Regions from separate parts of the Paenibacillus cineris genome, predicted to be linked through region 3. Evidence: riboswitches for the same ligand, from Rfam matches in the RefSeq annotation. Region 3 holds a riboswitch; each other region holds the start of a gene.

What was found. A riboswitch is a leader RNA that binds a small molecule or an ion and turns the genes downstream of it on or off. The one in region 3 is predicted to bind thiamine pyrophosphate.
Region 1: another riboswitch for thiamine pyrophosphate. It lies ahead of KI379_RS22420 (ABC transporter substrate-binding protein); the one in region 3 lies ahead of tenA (thiaminase II).
Region 2: another riboswitch for thiamine pyrophosphate. It lies ahead of KI379_RS30735 (ECF transporter S component); the one in region 3 lies ahead of tenA (thiaminase II).
Region 4: another riboswitch for thiamine pyrophosphate. It lies ahead of thiE (thiamine phosphate synthase); the one in region 3 lies ahead of tenA (thiaminase II).

The regions. Positions count from the first base shown of each region.
Region 1 covers NZ_BORU01000002.1:358,219-361,720, reverse strand. Annotated here, with positions in the region: gene KI379_RS22435 (MBL fold metallo-hydrolase) at 1-301, shown strand, start outside; gene KI379_RS22430 (CGNR zinc finger domain-containing protein) at 315-914, shown strand; gene KI379_RS22425 (VOC family protein) at 1,441-1,827, shown strand; TPP riboswitch at 1,902-2,014, shown strand; gene KI379_RS22420 (ABC transporter substrate-binding protein) at 2,232-3,281, shown strand; gene KI379_RS22415 (thiamine-binding protein) at 3,336-3,502, shown strand, end outside.
Region 2 covers NZ_BORU01000005.1:318,758-322,259, forward strand. Annotated here, with positions in the region: gene KI379_RS30725 (SDR family oxidoreductase) at 1-525, shown strand, start outside; gene asd (archaetidylserine decarboxylase) at 544-1,338, opposite strand; TPP riboswitch at 1,620-1,733, shown strand; gene KI379_RS30735 (ECF transporter S component) at 1,813-2,424, shown strand; gene KI379_RS30740 (ABC transporter ATP-binding protein) at 2,417-3,502, shown strand, end outside.
Region 3 covers NZ_BORU01000001.1:2,133,843-2,137,344, forward strand. Annotated here, with positions in the region: gene KI379_RS10190 (class I SAM-dependent methyltransferase) at 1-527, shown strand, start outside; gene KI379_RS10195 (YrdB family protein) at 633-959, shown strand; TPP riboswitch at 1,094-1,198, shown strand; gene tenA (thiaminase II) at 1,338-2,036, shown strand; gene thiM (hydroxyethylthiazole kinase) at 2,033-2,881, shown strand; gene thiD (bifunctional hydroxymethylpyrimidine kinase/phosphomethylpyrimidine kinase) at 2,878-3,502, shown strand, end outside.
Region 4 covers NZ_BORU01000001.1:556,932-560,433, reverse strand. Annotated here, with positions in the region: gene thiO (glycine oxidase ThiO) at 1-99, opposite strand, end outside; gene KI379_RS02985 (thiazole synthase) at 126-905, opposite strand; gene thiS (sulfur carrier protein ThiS) at 914-1,111, opposite strand; gene thiE (thiamine phosphate synthase) at 1,095-1,742, opposite strand; TPP riboswitch at 1,886-1,995, opposite strand; gene yhbH (sporulation protein YhbH) at 2,234-3,391, shown strand.

The DNA of each region.
Region 1 (3,502 bases), on a different contig from region 3:
GTGGAAGATTGCCGCGGCTCACGGCCCATTCGATGCGGTATGCCTGCCGGTGAACGGTGCCGTTCTGGAACGTCCTGATCGTCAGCCGCCCAGCGGCATGCCGATTACGCTGCTTCCAGAACAAGCGGCCGCGGCCGCACGCGTTCTCGGGGCCAAACGGCTGGTGCCGATCCACCATACCGCCATCCACCATCCGCCTGTATACCTGCAGACTCCCGATTGGCAAAATCGCCTGCGGGCTGCAGTTGGTGATACAATGGACATAGCATTCCTGAACACAAAGGAAACGATTACTCTATAAAGGATGACGCATCATGGATAAATCCCCTTCCCGCAACGTGCTGGGGGGCGCCCTGTGGATCAATCTCGCCAATACGGTGCGCATGCGGGAGCACCGGGTCACGGATATGCTGGAGGAGCCAGGTTATTTAGACGAATGGCTCCACGATAATGAATTGCACGGCTTGAACAATACCGCAGGGGCAGCTTCAGCTGTGACGCGGGAAGACCTGCTGCCCGAACTGCTCCGTCTGCGCGGCGTGTGCCGGCTCGTTCTAGAAGACCTGGACCATGGCGGCACCTTGTCGGATGACGCATTCGCCGCCATGGAGGCCGAAGCTTCGCGGTTAGACGTGGCGCTCCGGGCTGAGCGGGATGCGCAGGGCACCCCCCTTCTCATCACCTACGGACAAACCGCCGTCCAAGGCGTGCTGTACCCCATCGTCCGCTCCCTGTTCGAGACGCTGGCAAACGTATCTTCGGACCGCATCCGGATTTGCGAGCATGACGACTGCATCCTGCACTTTGTGGACACCTCTAAGAGCGGCAAGCGGCGCTGGTGCAGCATGGAAACTTGCGGCAACCGCCATAAGGCGGCCGAATTTTATGCGAAGAAGAAGCAGCGCGGGCACTAAAATAAGCCTGGGATCGTCTGATGGACATCCCGGGCTTTAGTCAAATAAGCCTGTTGCCTTGTTCACTGCCCTTGATTTATATGGCGGACACTCTCCAGCTTAGCTCCTTTGTCCAACGACTTGTAGGAGTATGTCGATAGGTACGTTCTTCCGACCTCTAACAAGTTCCAAGTGTTTTCATTATCGACTTTAATTTTAACTGGCCCTTCTTCTTTACTATGGGTGTTCTCGACGACAATCCAATATGTCGAGCCAATGAGCTGCTTATCGAGTATCGTTATGTCCCCTCCGCCATACGTTGGCCCGGTACATGCTGTCAACATACACATGAAAAGCCATGCTGCAATTATTTTTTTCAGGACCCTCTCCCCCGTTCCTGACTAGTTCAATACCACCAAGCAGCCTATAATTTATAAACAATGATGTTTACATAAAGTTGCCTTACACCTCGGATTTAAATGCTATAATGGCCTTAATTTAGGGCAAACCCATTACTTATAAGTACTATGAAAAGGAGCTTATACATATGGCTAATAAACGTTTGGATCATGTCGGCATCGTCGTACGGGATTTAGAGTCAACTATCCGATTTTATACCGAGATCGTGGGCCTGGAGCTGAAAGGCAGGCTGACACACACCAACGGCGTGTTCCAGCTGGCGTTTCTCGGCTTCGGGGGCAGTAACGAGACGGAAATCGAGCTCATTCAAGGCTACAGCTACGACCTGCCAGCTGAGGGCACGGTGCACCATTTTGCGATCCATGTCGACGATATTCAGAAGGAATTTGAGCGGATCCAGGCGCTCGACGGCGTGGAGCTGATCGATCAGGAAATCGTGACCCTGCCGAACGGATACCAATATTTCTTTATCTATGGTCCGGAAAAAGAATGGATCGAATTTTTCCAGAGATAATCTGGAATCGGGCGGATGTCTGGACACCCCCATGGGGATGGACTATAATATGGGAGGAAAACAACCCGAAAACCTTATAGAATCCGGGGTGCTGGAATTGGCCGGCTGAGATTGTATCCCTTCAAGATACTGACCCTTTTAACCTGATCTGGGTAATGCCAGCGTAGGAAACCGTTTGTCACGGCTTACAAGCCGTGCTGATCTTGCGCATATGAAGCGTCCCGTTTACGGGGCGCTTTTTTCATTCATACTAGTGAAAAACGGGATTACGCCTTGCGAATGCTTCTATGATTCAGTCACTCAGATCGGCTTACGATTCTAAATATAACGGGGAGAGGGGATCACCGGTCGATGCTTCCACAGAGAGAATAAGAACGGCCGGACATCAAAGGAGAGAGAAAGCCATGAAGAACAAATCCATCGGCCTGCTGCTGGTCTGCATGCTCGTACTGGCGCTTGCCGGATGCGGCGGCAGCCAGAACAACACGGGCGGCGGAGAAGGAACATCCGCTTCCGACACCACGGCAGGCCAGGACAACACCGCAGCGAAGCCGCTGAAGGACGTCAAAGTCGTCCTCGACTGGACGCCCAACACGAACCATACTGGGCTCTATGCTGCCAAAGACTTGGGCTATTATAAAGAAGAAGGCTTGAACGTCGAGATCGTGCAGCCGGGCTCCACCGGCGCCGACGCCATGGTCGCTTCCGGCAAGGCGCCCTTCGGCGTAAGCTATCAGGAGAGCGTGACCCAGGCCCGCACGCAGGGCGTGCCGCTCGTCTCGATCGCCGCGGTCATCCAGCACAATACGTCGGGCTTTGCCGCACCGGTGGACCGGGGGATCAAGACGCCGAAGGATTTTGAAGGCAAAACCTACGGCGGCTGGGGTTCCCCTGTCGAAGAAGCTGTCATGGGCTCCATCATGGAGATCGACAAGGCGGACGTGAAGAAGGTAAAAATCGTCAACATGGGCGACGCCGATTATTTTACCGCCGTGAAGCGGGACATCGACTTCGCCTGGATCTTCTACGGCTGGACCGGTATCGAGGCGAAGCTGCGCGGCGAGCCGCTGGACATGCTGTATGTCAAAGATTATTCCGAGAAGCTGGACTACTACACACCGGTTCTCGTAACAAACGAGAAGCAGATCAAGGATGACCCCGAGCTGGTTAAAGCGTTTATGCGCGCGACCGCCAAAGGTTATCAGTACGCGATCGACAAGCCGGAAGAAGCTGCCAACCTGCTGCTGAAGGACGTGCCGGACCTCGATAAGCAGCTGGTGATCGAAAGCCAGAAATGGTTAAGTCCTAAATATCAAGACGACGCAGCCCGCTGGGGCGAGCAGAAGGAACAGATCTGGAAGGGCTATTCCGACTGGATGTACGATCACAAGCTGCTGGACAAGCCGCTGGACGTGAAGAGTGCGTACACGAACGACTTTTTGCCGGAACAATAAGCCGCACATAACCTAAGAGTTACCGTAACCTATGAAGAGAGGAAGTAGATTCGCATGGCCAATACGCTGTTAAGCATTCAGGTGATCCCGAAGACGCCGGGCAACGAAGACTCATACGCCTACGTCGATCGTGCCATTGAGGTCATTCAGCAGTCCGGCGTGAAGCATGAGGTGCACCCGCTGGAAACGACGATGGAGGGCGAGCTGGAGGAGCTGCTGGA
Region 2 (3,502 bases), on a different contig from region 3:
GCGCAGCTGGAAACGAATTTCTTCGGGATGGTTGCGGTCACCCAGGCCGTTCTTCCCGCGATGAGGGAGGCCCATCAGGGAACAATCATTCAGATCAGCAGCGTCAGCGGGGCTGTCGGATTTCCCGGTTTTGGCCCCTATGTCTCGTCGAAGTTTGCTGTGGAGGGATTTAGCGAATGCCTTGCCCTAGAAATGCGGCCATTCGGCGTCGATGTCGTTGTGGTGGAGCCGGGTTCGTACGGAACGGCCATTTGGGACAAAGGATTTGCGCAGATGAGCGCCGCCGAGCGGTCACCCTACGAGCGGATGCTGAGCCAGGTGATGGCCTTTTCCCGTGACAACGACGACCAGCGCGGCGATCCGGCCGATGTGGCCCGGCTGATCGCGAGAATCGCACGTATGAACAAGCCGGCATTCCGCTATGCGCTGCCTGCCGGCACACGCTGGACGATGAAGGCCAAGCAGCTGCTTCCGGGCCGGTGGTTTCAGCGGATTATGCTCGCGCTCCTAAGCAAAAAAGGCTGAGCCGGATTCGCTTCCGGTTCAGCCTTTATGCGGGTGCAGCTGACCGAGCAGCTGGCCCATGCGGACATGATCTCCGGTCCGGAGGTCTGTCCGCGGGGTGAATGCGCCGTCCTGGATCAGCAGCACGACGGTCGAACCGAACTCAAAATAGGCGAGCGGATCGCCGTTACGCCAGGAATTGGCGGTTTCGTCGTCGTAGCGGATGCTGCTGACATTCATGGCGCCGACTTTGACGACCGCGACTTCTCCCAGGGCTCCCTTGATATACGTTATCAGCCTCTCATTGCGGCACAGCACGGATTTCATCTGGGTCATGCCAAAATCATTGACCGGGTAGCACCGGCCCTTGATATGCTCGCTCTCCACTTTCACGCCTGTGATTGGAGAGTGGATCCGGTGATAGTCGGTAGGGCTGAGGTACAGCACAAAGACATAGCCATGTTTATATAACTCCAGGTGGGGAGAGAAATTAAGCAGCTCCGCCACCGAATAATCCTGCCCTTTCACGTTCAGAATCGTGCCTGAGGTGATTTCACCCATTGCGGTGATCTTGGCGTCGACGGGGCTCGTGAGTACGTGCTCGCCTTCGTGAATTGGACGCATGCCAGGCTTCAGCCGCCGCGAAAAAAATTCGTTGAGCGTGCGGTATTCATAGATTTCTTTCTCCGCTTCATGCGCCGGGATCTGATAGCTTTTGATAAACGTAGGGATGATCCCTCTGCTGAGTCGGCTGTGCGAGAAGCGTCCCATCATGGAAGAGAGCCACTTTCGCGAGGAGAGCTCTGTCATGAGCCGCAGTAATTTCTTTGTCATGCCTAATCTCCCTTCCATACGTGCCTGTAGCACTCTGAATATATTGACATAGAACGGCTACCAAATCAATATGCAACACATGCTGGAAACCGACCCGGAGAAAAATGGTATTGCCAATCCTTCGAGGATCATGTATTTTGGAATCAATACGGGCCCGACGTCGACTCATCGCGGCGAGGTGCCTGTTACACGGAATCGAACCCAAGCATCTCATCGCTTTGGACGGCGATGGCTCCGGGACCAGGAGGCGGCGATGCCGCGCCTTGCGTTCATCTGTGTACATATGGGAATACGGGAGCTCGAGCGAATCGGGCTGAGAGTGCAGCTAATGAACCGCTGCTGACCGGGAATCTGATCTGGATAATGCCAGCGTAGAGAATTCAAGTCCTTTTATGGGCTTATTTGACGATCTCCCTCGCTTATCCAGGGGGTTTTTTTATTGCCCAATTTTGGAAAAAGAAAGGATGTTGTCAAATGAACAGCAGTACGATGCAGATGGATCGGCCGAAGGGGCTCAAGCTCAGCGACCTGCTCGTGACGATTCTGCTCTCCCTCGTGATCGGGGTGGTGTACCATTTTTGGGGTTCGGTGAACGACTTGTTCAAGCCGCTGTTTTTCCAAGCGGATGAGCTGATGTACGGCATGTGGTTCCTCGCTTCGACGCTTGCCGCGCTGCTGATCCGCAAGCCCGGCGTAGCCCTCCTGGCCGAGGTTGCCGCGGCTCACGTAGAAATTCTGTTCGGCAGTGAATGGGGCCTTCAGCTGGCGATTTACGGCGTGGCGCAAGGTCTAGCCGCGGAGCTGATCTTCGCCCTGTTCCGTTACCGCAAATTCTCCATGGGGGTAGCGGCGCTGGCCGGCATGGCTTCGGGATTGGGATCATTCCTGGTAGATGTGTACTACGGCTACGTCACGGACTATACGACATGGATGATCGTGTTGAAGTATGTGATGCGGTTAATCAGCTCGGCGGTACTCGCAGGGTACCTGGCGTATGCCCTGACCAAAGCTTTGGAAGCAACCGGAGTAACCCAGCTGCTCCGGCCGGTGACAGCCAAGGATTATGAAGCGCTCGATCATGACTGAGACTAACCGGGGTATCGCGACGATGCAGCATTCGGCGGTGCATGAGACGGGTCAAGGAGCGGATCAAAGGACGGATCAAGGGAGCAGGCAAATTGCCGTTTCGGTAACGGACCTGCGCCTGAAGTTTCCGGGTGAGAAGGCGTTCGTGTTCAAGGATGTTTCCCTGTCCGTGCCGGCCGGGGAAAAGGTGCTTCTGCTCGGCCCAAGCGGATGCGGGAAATCGACGCTGCTGCAGGTGCTCGGCGGGTTGATTCCGGCAGTCATTGACGTTCCGCTCAAATATGCGGACATTCGGAAGCCCCGCTCGTGCGGGTATGTATTTCAGGACCCGGATACCCAGTTCTGCATGCCGTATGTCGATGAGGAGCTGGCGTTTGTGCTGGAGAACCGCCAAGTAGCCAGGGAGGATATGGTGCCACGGATGCGGGAGGCGCTCGGACGGGTCGGCCTGGACCTCGAAGAGCTGCACACTCCGATTGAACGGCTGTCCCTGGGGATGAAGCAGCGGCTCGCGCTCGCCTCGGTCCTCCTGCTGGAACCGGAAGTGCTCCTGCTGGATGAGCCCTCGGCGCTGCTGGACCCCGAGGGGAGACAGCAAATTTGGGAGGCGGTTCGCGGTGTATCGGCCGGACGGACCGTGCTGATCGTCGAGCACCGAATCGAAGAAATCGTGAACTGGGTCGACCGGATCGTTCTGTTCGCGCGGGACGGAAGCATTCTGGCCGACGGCAAGCCGGCCGAAATCTTCACGGCGTACCGCCGGACCCTTCAGGAAAATGGCATTTGGTATCCCGGCGTTTGGGAGGATTATATCCGTCACCGGGATACATGGAACAGCGGCCTGGTGCAATCCCCGCAGCAAGGTGCGGACTTGGCGGCGCCGGTCTTCTCCTTGCGGGGGTTTGTCGGTCTCCGCGGAGATGAGCCGGCGATTATGGTGGAAGAGGCGGAGGTATATGCCGGCGATTTTGTCGCTGTTGTCGGTCCTAACGGGGCGGGGAAAAGCTCCTTGCTGCTGAGCCTGATGCAGCTTCTTCCGACAGCCGGCAGCTACGTGCTGGAAGGCAGGCTGCTGCAG
Region 3 (3,502 bases):
GGGCATCGGTATCGGCGATCGATTTCAGCCCTGATATGGTGGAGGCGGCCAAACGGAGAGTCGGCAGTCAAGCGGAGATTCGGGTTCACGATCTAAGCGAACCGCTGCCGTACAGTGCGAATAAGTTCGACTTGATTCTTAGTTCGCTAACGCTGCATTACATCGAAGACTGGGATCCCCTGTTCCGTGAGTTTCAGCGGGTTTTGAAGCCCGGAGGAACGTTATTGTTTTCGGTGCATCATCCGTTTATGGACTTTACTGTTTTTAAGAGACCGGATTATTTTGTACGGGAGCTGCTTGTAGACCGGTGGACGAAGAAGGAGGCAGGCAGCGTTGAAGTGACGTTCTTCCGTAGACCCCTGCAGGAAATCGTCAATACGACGTCAAGCTGGTTTGTACTGGACCGGCTTGTCGAACCAAGGCCGGTTCCCGAGTTTCTGGAGCGGCTGCCGGAGTCGGCCGACTTCTACCAGCGGATTCTGCATCACCCGCATTTTTTAATTGTGAAAGCCCACAAGCCGGAGTGAGAGAGGAAGAGTCGCTGCGGTAGGCAAGAAACAATCGGCATAATTTTACTCTGAGAATGGCTTCATTCCAAAGGCCCTGACCGGCCCAAAACGGAGGGTTTGGCAATGATTGTGATCGACCTTATCTTTTTTCTAATGGAGCTGTGTGCACTGGCAGCCTTTTGCCTGTGGGGATTTAAGCTGGATACCGCCTTGTGGATCCGTATCGTGGCAGGAATAGGTTCGCCGATTGTCGTTGCTGTTTTTTGGGGCATGTATGTCGCACCGAAAGCGACCTTTCCGGTGACGCTTCCCGTCCGGGCTGTGCTGCAGCTGATTGTATTCGGTCTGGCCGCGGCTGCGCTGTACGGATCGGGTTATCGAACGGCCGCTGTCATTTATGCCGCTGTCGTCATCGTCGAGATGATCCTTTCTTACGCGTTGAAAAGATAAACACTTGAAGGTGGAAGGAGATCCGCATAAACGATCGACAAGCTTTTTCCCGGTATCCCGCCTGCAGCTTTTTTTGTTTGACAACACCGGCAAACGGAGCTACAGTTATTCATGAACTTGTAAAATATCATACGAAAATCCACTAGGGGAGCTGCGGAGGCAGCTGAGACAAGTGATCGCTTGGACCCTTTGAACCTGATCCGGTTAATACCGGCGGAGGGAAGTGGAGCAGGCCTTTACATACGCAACTTTCTTGATGAGATCCATTCAGGATGACACTGCAAATAGCGGCCGCTCCATTTCGGGGCGGCTTTTTTGTGTTGGCTTCCCCGCGCTCGAACATGCGATTTTCGTCAAAATTTACGGAGGTGCATTATTATGACCCGGTTTACCGAAGAATTGAGACACGCGGCAGATCCCATTTATCAAGCGATCTTCCAACATCCGTTTGTACGGGGGATTGCGGAAGGTACCTTGTCCAAGGAACAGCTGATTCACTATGTGAAGCAGGATTTTGAATACCTGAACGCCTATATCCGGATCTATGGCATTGCCATATCCCGATGCGATTGCCGGCAGACGACCGCACTTTTTAACGAACAGATCTCGTTTATTTTGAACAGCGAAACGCATCCCCACCAAAACTTTTGTGATGTCGCCGGTGTTGCATATGAGGAACTGCAAGGCTATCCGCTGGCTCCATCGGCCAATCATTACATCCGGCATATGCTGAACGTCGCCCACGAGGGGGGACTTGAGGATATTGTAGCTGCCCTGTTACCTTGCCCGTGGACCTATACGGAAATCGGCCAACGTCTTCTGGAGGAAGTCCAGCCGGAGAAATCCCATCCGTTTTATGAATGGATGCACTTTTACGGGGACCGGGAAAGCGGCGTGACGGTACAGCTGCGGCGGCTGCTCGACGAATGGGCGGAGGGCCTTCCTCCCGCAAGAAAAAAACGGCTGATGGAGCATTTTCTGACCAGCTGTCAGCTGGAGTACATGTTCTGGGATATGGCGTTTACGCTTGAGGATTGGCCGGTTTCCCTGGCTGCGGCGGAAGGGGTGGGACGATGACCGCCAATATGTTTCCGTCCGGACTCATCCAGCTTCCTTTACGGATAAAAGAGCAGCGTCCGCTCATTCACAACATGACGAATGTGGTCGTGACCAACTTTACGGCCAACGGCCTGCTTGCCCTTGGCGCCTCCCCGGTTATGGCCTATGCCAAAGAGGAGGTGGCCGATATGGCTCGGGTCGCCCAAGCCGTCGTCCTCAATCTCGGAACCCTGAGCAGCGAATTGGTGGAAGCGGCGATCATCGCCGGCCGATCGGCAAATGATCATGGTGTTCCGGTGTTCCTGGATCCCGTCGGCGCGGGAGCGACCGCATTTCGCACGGAGGCTGCGCTGCGGATTTTGCGCGAGGTCCGCGTGTCTCTGGTTCGGGGCAACGCAGCGGAGGTCGCCCATCTCATTGGTGAATCCGGCGCGATTAAAGGCGTCGACGCAGGTGAGGCGGGGGAATCCGCTCCCGCCGACTTGGCGGCACGGGCTGCACACCGTCTGGGGACTCTCGTCGCTATTACCGGGCAAGAAGATGTGATCACCGACGGAACGAGAGGATACTTGATCCGGGGCGGACATCCGATGCTGACCCAAGTCACTGGAACCGGCTGCTTGCTGACATCGGTGATCGCCGCCTTTGGAGCGGTCGAATCCGATCTGCTGTCCGTCGGCGCGGCCGCCTTGGCGTACTACGGTGAAGCGGCCGTTCGGGCATTTGAGCGGGCAGGCATTGAGGGGCCGGGAAGCTTCCAAATCGCTTTCCTCGACGCGTTGTCTGTAATGGACCGGCATCCGCTGGAGGAAGGAACCATTACCGCTCTTCTGGAGTCGGCAGGAAGGGGATTTGTGCAATGAGCATCCCGAAAGCATTGACGGTAGCCGGTTCTGACAGCGGCGGCGGGGCAGGCATCCAGGCGGATATCAAAACGTTCCAGGAGCTCGGCGTATTCGGTATGTCGGCCATTACAGCCATTACTGTTCAAAACACACTCGGGGTACAAGGCGTTTATCCGCTTCCTGCGGCCGCGGCAGCCGAACAAATGGATGCCGTGGGCACCGACCTCGGCGTAGATGCGGTCAAAACCGGTATGCTGTTCAGCGCGGATATTATTGAGGCCGTTGCAGGACGTATAGCCGCTTTTGGCTGGAGGAACGTGGTGGTCGACCCGGTTATGGTTGCCAAAGGCGGCGCGCGGCTGCTGCAGCAGGACGCTGTTGACGCGCTGAAGAACAAGCTGCTGCCACTGGCAGCTGTCGTTACGCCGAACATTCCGGAGGCGGAAGTGCTCGCGGGGATGGCGATCCGGTCGATGGAAGAACGCTGCGAGGCGGCCTACCGCATCGCGGCTTACGGTCCGGCGATGGTTGTGATCAAGGGCGGACATGACGAAGCGTCTGACAAGGCGGTTGATCTTACCTTCGACGGAAAATCCTTTTCGACCCTGGAAGGAAGTCGGATTGACACGCGTCATACAC
Region 4 (3,502 bases), 1.6 Mb from region 3:
CTTTTCAAGCAGCGTGACGTTCAGGCCGCGGCGGCGCAGCTCCAGCGCGCTGGATAATCCGATAATGCCGCCCCCCATGACAATGATGTCTCCGCTCATTGTTAAAGCCCCCTGTCCATCCTTTTTTATTCGATGACGAGCGATTCCAGGCCGCTGCTGGCCGAAGCATATTTCTTCTTCGGAATCCGCCCGGACAAGTAGGCCAAACGCCCCGCCTCAACCGCCAGCCTCATCGACCGGGCCATCATCACGGGGTCTTTGGCTTTGGCCACCGGGGTATTCATCAGAATGCCGGAGACTCCCAGCTCCATCGCGAGCGCCACGTCGCTGGCTGTCCCCAGCCCCGCATCTACGATGACAGGGACCGACAGCTCCTCCACGATCAATCTGAGATGATACGGATTCAGAATGCCGAGGCCGGTCCCGATGGGCGCTGCACCGGGCATCACCGCGGCTGCCCCTGCCTCCTCCAGCTTTTTGCAGATTACCGGATCGTCGGAGATATACGGCAGTACCGTAAAACCTTCCTTGACCAATATTTCCGTCGCTTTTAACGTTTCAATCGGATCGGGCAGGAGCGTGCGCTTATTGGCGCTAATCTCCACCTTGATCCAGTCGCTGAGTCCCGAAGCCCGCGCCAGCCGGGCTATCCGGACCGCCTCTTCGGCCGTTGTCGCCCCGGACGTGTTGGGAAGGTAGATGTATTTCTGAGGCTCCACATGCTGCAGAATCGAATCATCCTCCACCGAATCGAGATGGATCCGGCGGATAGCGAACGTCAGCACCTCGGTTCCCGAAGCTTTGATCGCCTCCATCTGCACATAAGGATCGGGGAACAGCCCGGTCCCCAAAAACAACCTCGACGACAGTTCCTGTCCGCCAACCTGCCAATTATCTCTGCTCATTTTTCCCTTCAACCTCCCGCTACGAAATGGACCAGCTCCAGCTTCATTCCAGGTACAACCGGAGTCGTCTCCCACTGCTCGATCTTCAGCACCTGTCCATCCGCTTCCACCATGACCGGCCTGCCGGACAGCCCCAGCAGGCGGAGGACATCGGCTACCGTCTCGGCCGCCAGCTCCCGCTTTATTCCGTTAATGACCAGTTCCATCCGCCGCTCCTCCTCTACCTTCAAGCTTGTGAATGAACGCCCGGCATACCGCTTCCGGGTCAGGGCTGCCGACGATTTCGCTCACCGCGCAGACGCGGCTCGCACCGGCCCGGATCACTTCGTCCACGTTGCCCAGCTTGATGCCGCCAATCGCCACAAACGGGATCTTGATGATCCCGGCGACTTCCCGAACGTACGAAAGACCGACCGGATCCACCACATCGGCTTTCGTAGCCGTCGCATAGATTGGCCCGACGCCGATATAATCCGCCCCTTCCGCTTCGGCGAGCTGCGCTTCTGAAATCGCATGGGTGGATATGCCGATGATCTTGGAGCCGACAAGCTTTCTGGCTTCCGCGATCGGCATATCGCCTTGACCGAGGTGAACCCCGTCCGCGTCCACCTCCATCGCGATATCAACGTGATCGTTCACGATAAAAGGAACGCCGTAGCGGCGGGTCAGCTCCCGCAGCTCCGCCGCCTTGCGCAGCAGCTCCTCTCTTCCGCTTGTTTTGTCGCGGAATTGAACGATGTCCGCGCCTCCCCGAATAGCTTGCTCCATCACGTCCACCAGCCGGCGTCCCGGATGGAACGTCTCGCCGGTAATCGCGTACAGACGAAAATCGACCATGACTGCTTCTCCTCTCTTCCCTTTGCCTTTCCCTCCATTTCATGCCGGCTTCTATCATCGCGAAAGGTAAGCCCTCATCTTGCGAAAGCGCCCTCTTACCCGGTTAACACAAAAAAACCATTCGAGAAATACACGAATGGCACCGCAATTCGAATGATATTCTCTACGCCAGCATTACCTGGATCAGATTAACGGTCCGCAGCACAAGGCTGCCATCTCAGCCGGACTTCATCCAGCACCCGCATTCCTATTTAATTTCACAACCACTATAGCCCAAACTGCTGACTTTTGGCAATAGCCAGAGTGAGATCACCGGCATCGGAACGCTTATCTCATCCATAGCAGCGATTCTCGCAAAATTTCATATATTTGGGTGCGGCAAACTTCTTATTTTATCTCTTGCGTCATCACATATCGTCCCCGCCCGTGAATATAAATGTTTAACAAGCCAAAGTTTGTGCTGAGTATGGGAACATGGGAGGTGCCTGAACATGCCATCAGACGATCATTCGCTGTTTGTGGTGTCCAAGGAGGACTGGTCACTGCACCGGAAAGGGTACCAGGATCAGGTCCGCCATCAGGAGAAGGTTAAGGAAATCATCAAGCAGAACCTGCCCGACCTGATCACAGAAGAAAACATCGTGATGTCGGACGGTAAGCAAATCATCAAGGTACCCATCCGGAGCCTCGATGAATACCGTTTCATTTATAACTACCAGAAGCAAAAGCATGTCGGCCAGGGAGACGGCGACAGCCAGGTGGGAGACGTGCTGGGCAGGGATCCGGTGCAAAAGCCGGGTCAAGGTGAAAAAGCCGGCGACCAGCCTGGCCAGGACATTATGGAAGCCGAGATCAGCCTCGAAGACTTGGAGAACATGCTGTTCGATCAGCTGGAGCTGCCGAATATGAAGCCGAAAGAGCAGCAGGAAGTCGAAACCGAATCGATCACGTTCAACGACATCCGCAAAAAAGGCATGCAGTCCAACATCGACAAGAAGCGGACGATCCTGGAAAATCTGCGGCGCAACGCCACCAGCGGCAAGCCGGGAATTCACCATATCAGCCCCGACGATCTGCGTTACAAAACGTGGGAGGACGTCGTCGTTCCCCATTCCAGCGCGGTCATCATTGCGATGATGGATACGTCCGGGTCGATGGGCACGTTTGAGAAATACTGTGCACGCAGCTTCTTCTTCTGGATGACCCGCTTCCTGCGCCGCCAATACGAAAAGGTCGACATCGTCTTTGTGGCCCACCATACGGAGGCCAAAGAAGTCACCGAAGAGGATTTCTTTACCCGGGGCGAAAGCGGGGGCACGATCTGCTCGTCCGCCTACCAGAAAGCGCTGGAAATCATCGACCGGCGCTACCCGCCCGCCAAGTACAATATTTATCCGTTCCATTTTTCGGACGGCGACAACCTGACTTCCGATAACGAACGCTGTGTGCGGCTCATCGGCGAGCTGCTCAAAGTCAGCAACATGTTCGGTTACGGGGAAGTCAACCAGTACAACCGGAGCAGCACGCTGATGTCCGCGTACCGGAATATCAAACTCGATCAGTTCATGTATTACGTCATCAAAGAAAAGGGCGAAGTCTACCAGGCGCTGCGTACGTTCTTTAAAAAGCAGGAAGGCGCACTGACCTAAGCCGAAACACCGCCTCATCAAACGCAAAGTTATGGCATATAAAAAAGGTCGTTGCCCCGTTACGCTGAGTAACCGACAACGACCTTTTTTGCATGGCCGGGTGACCTCTAT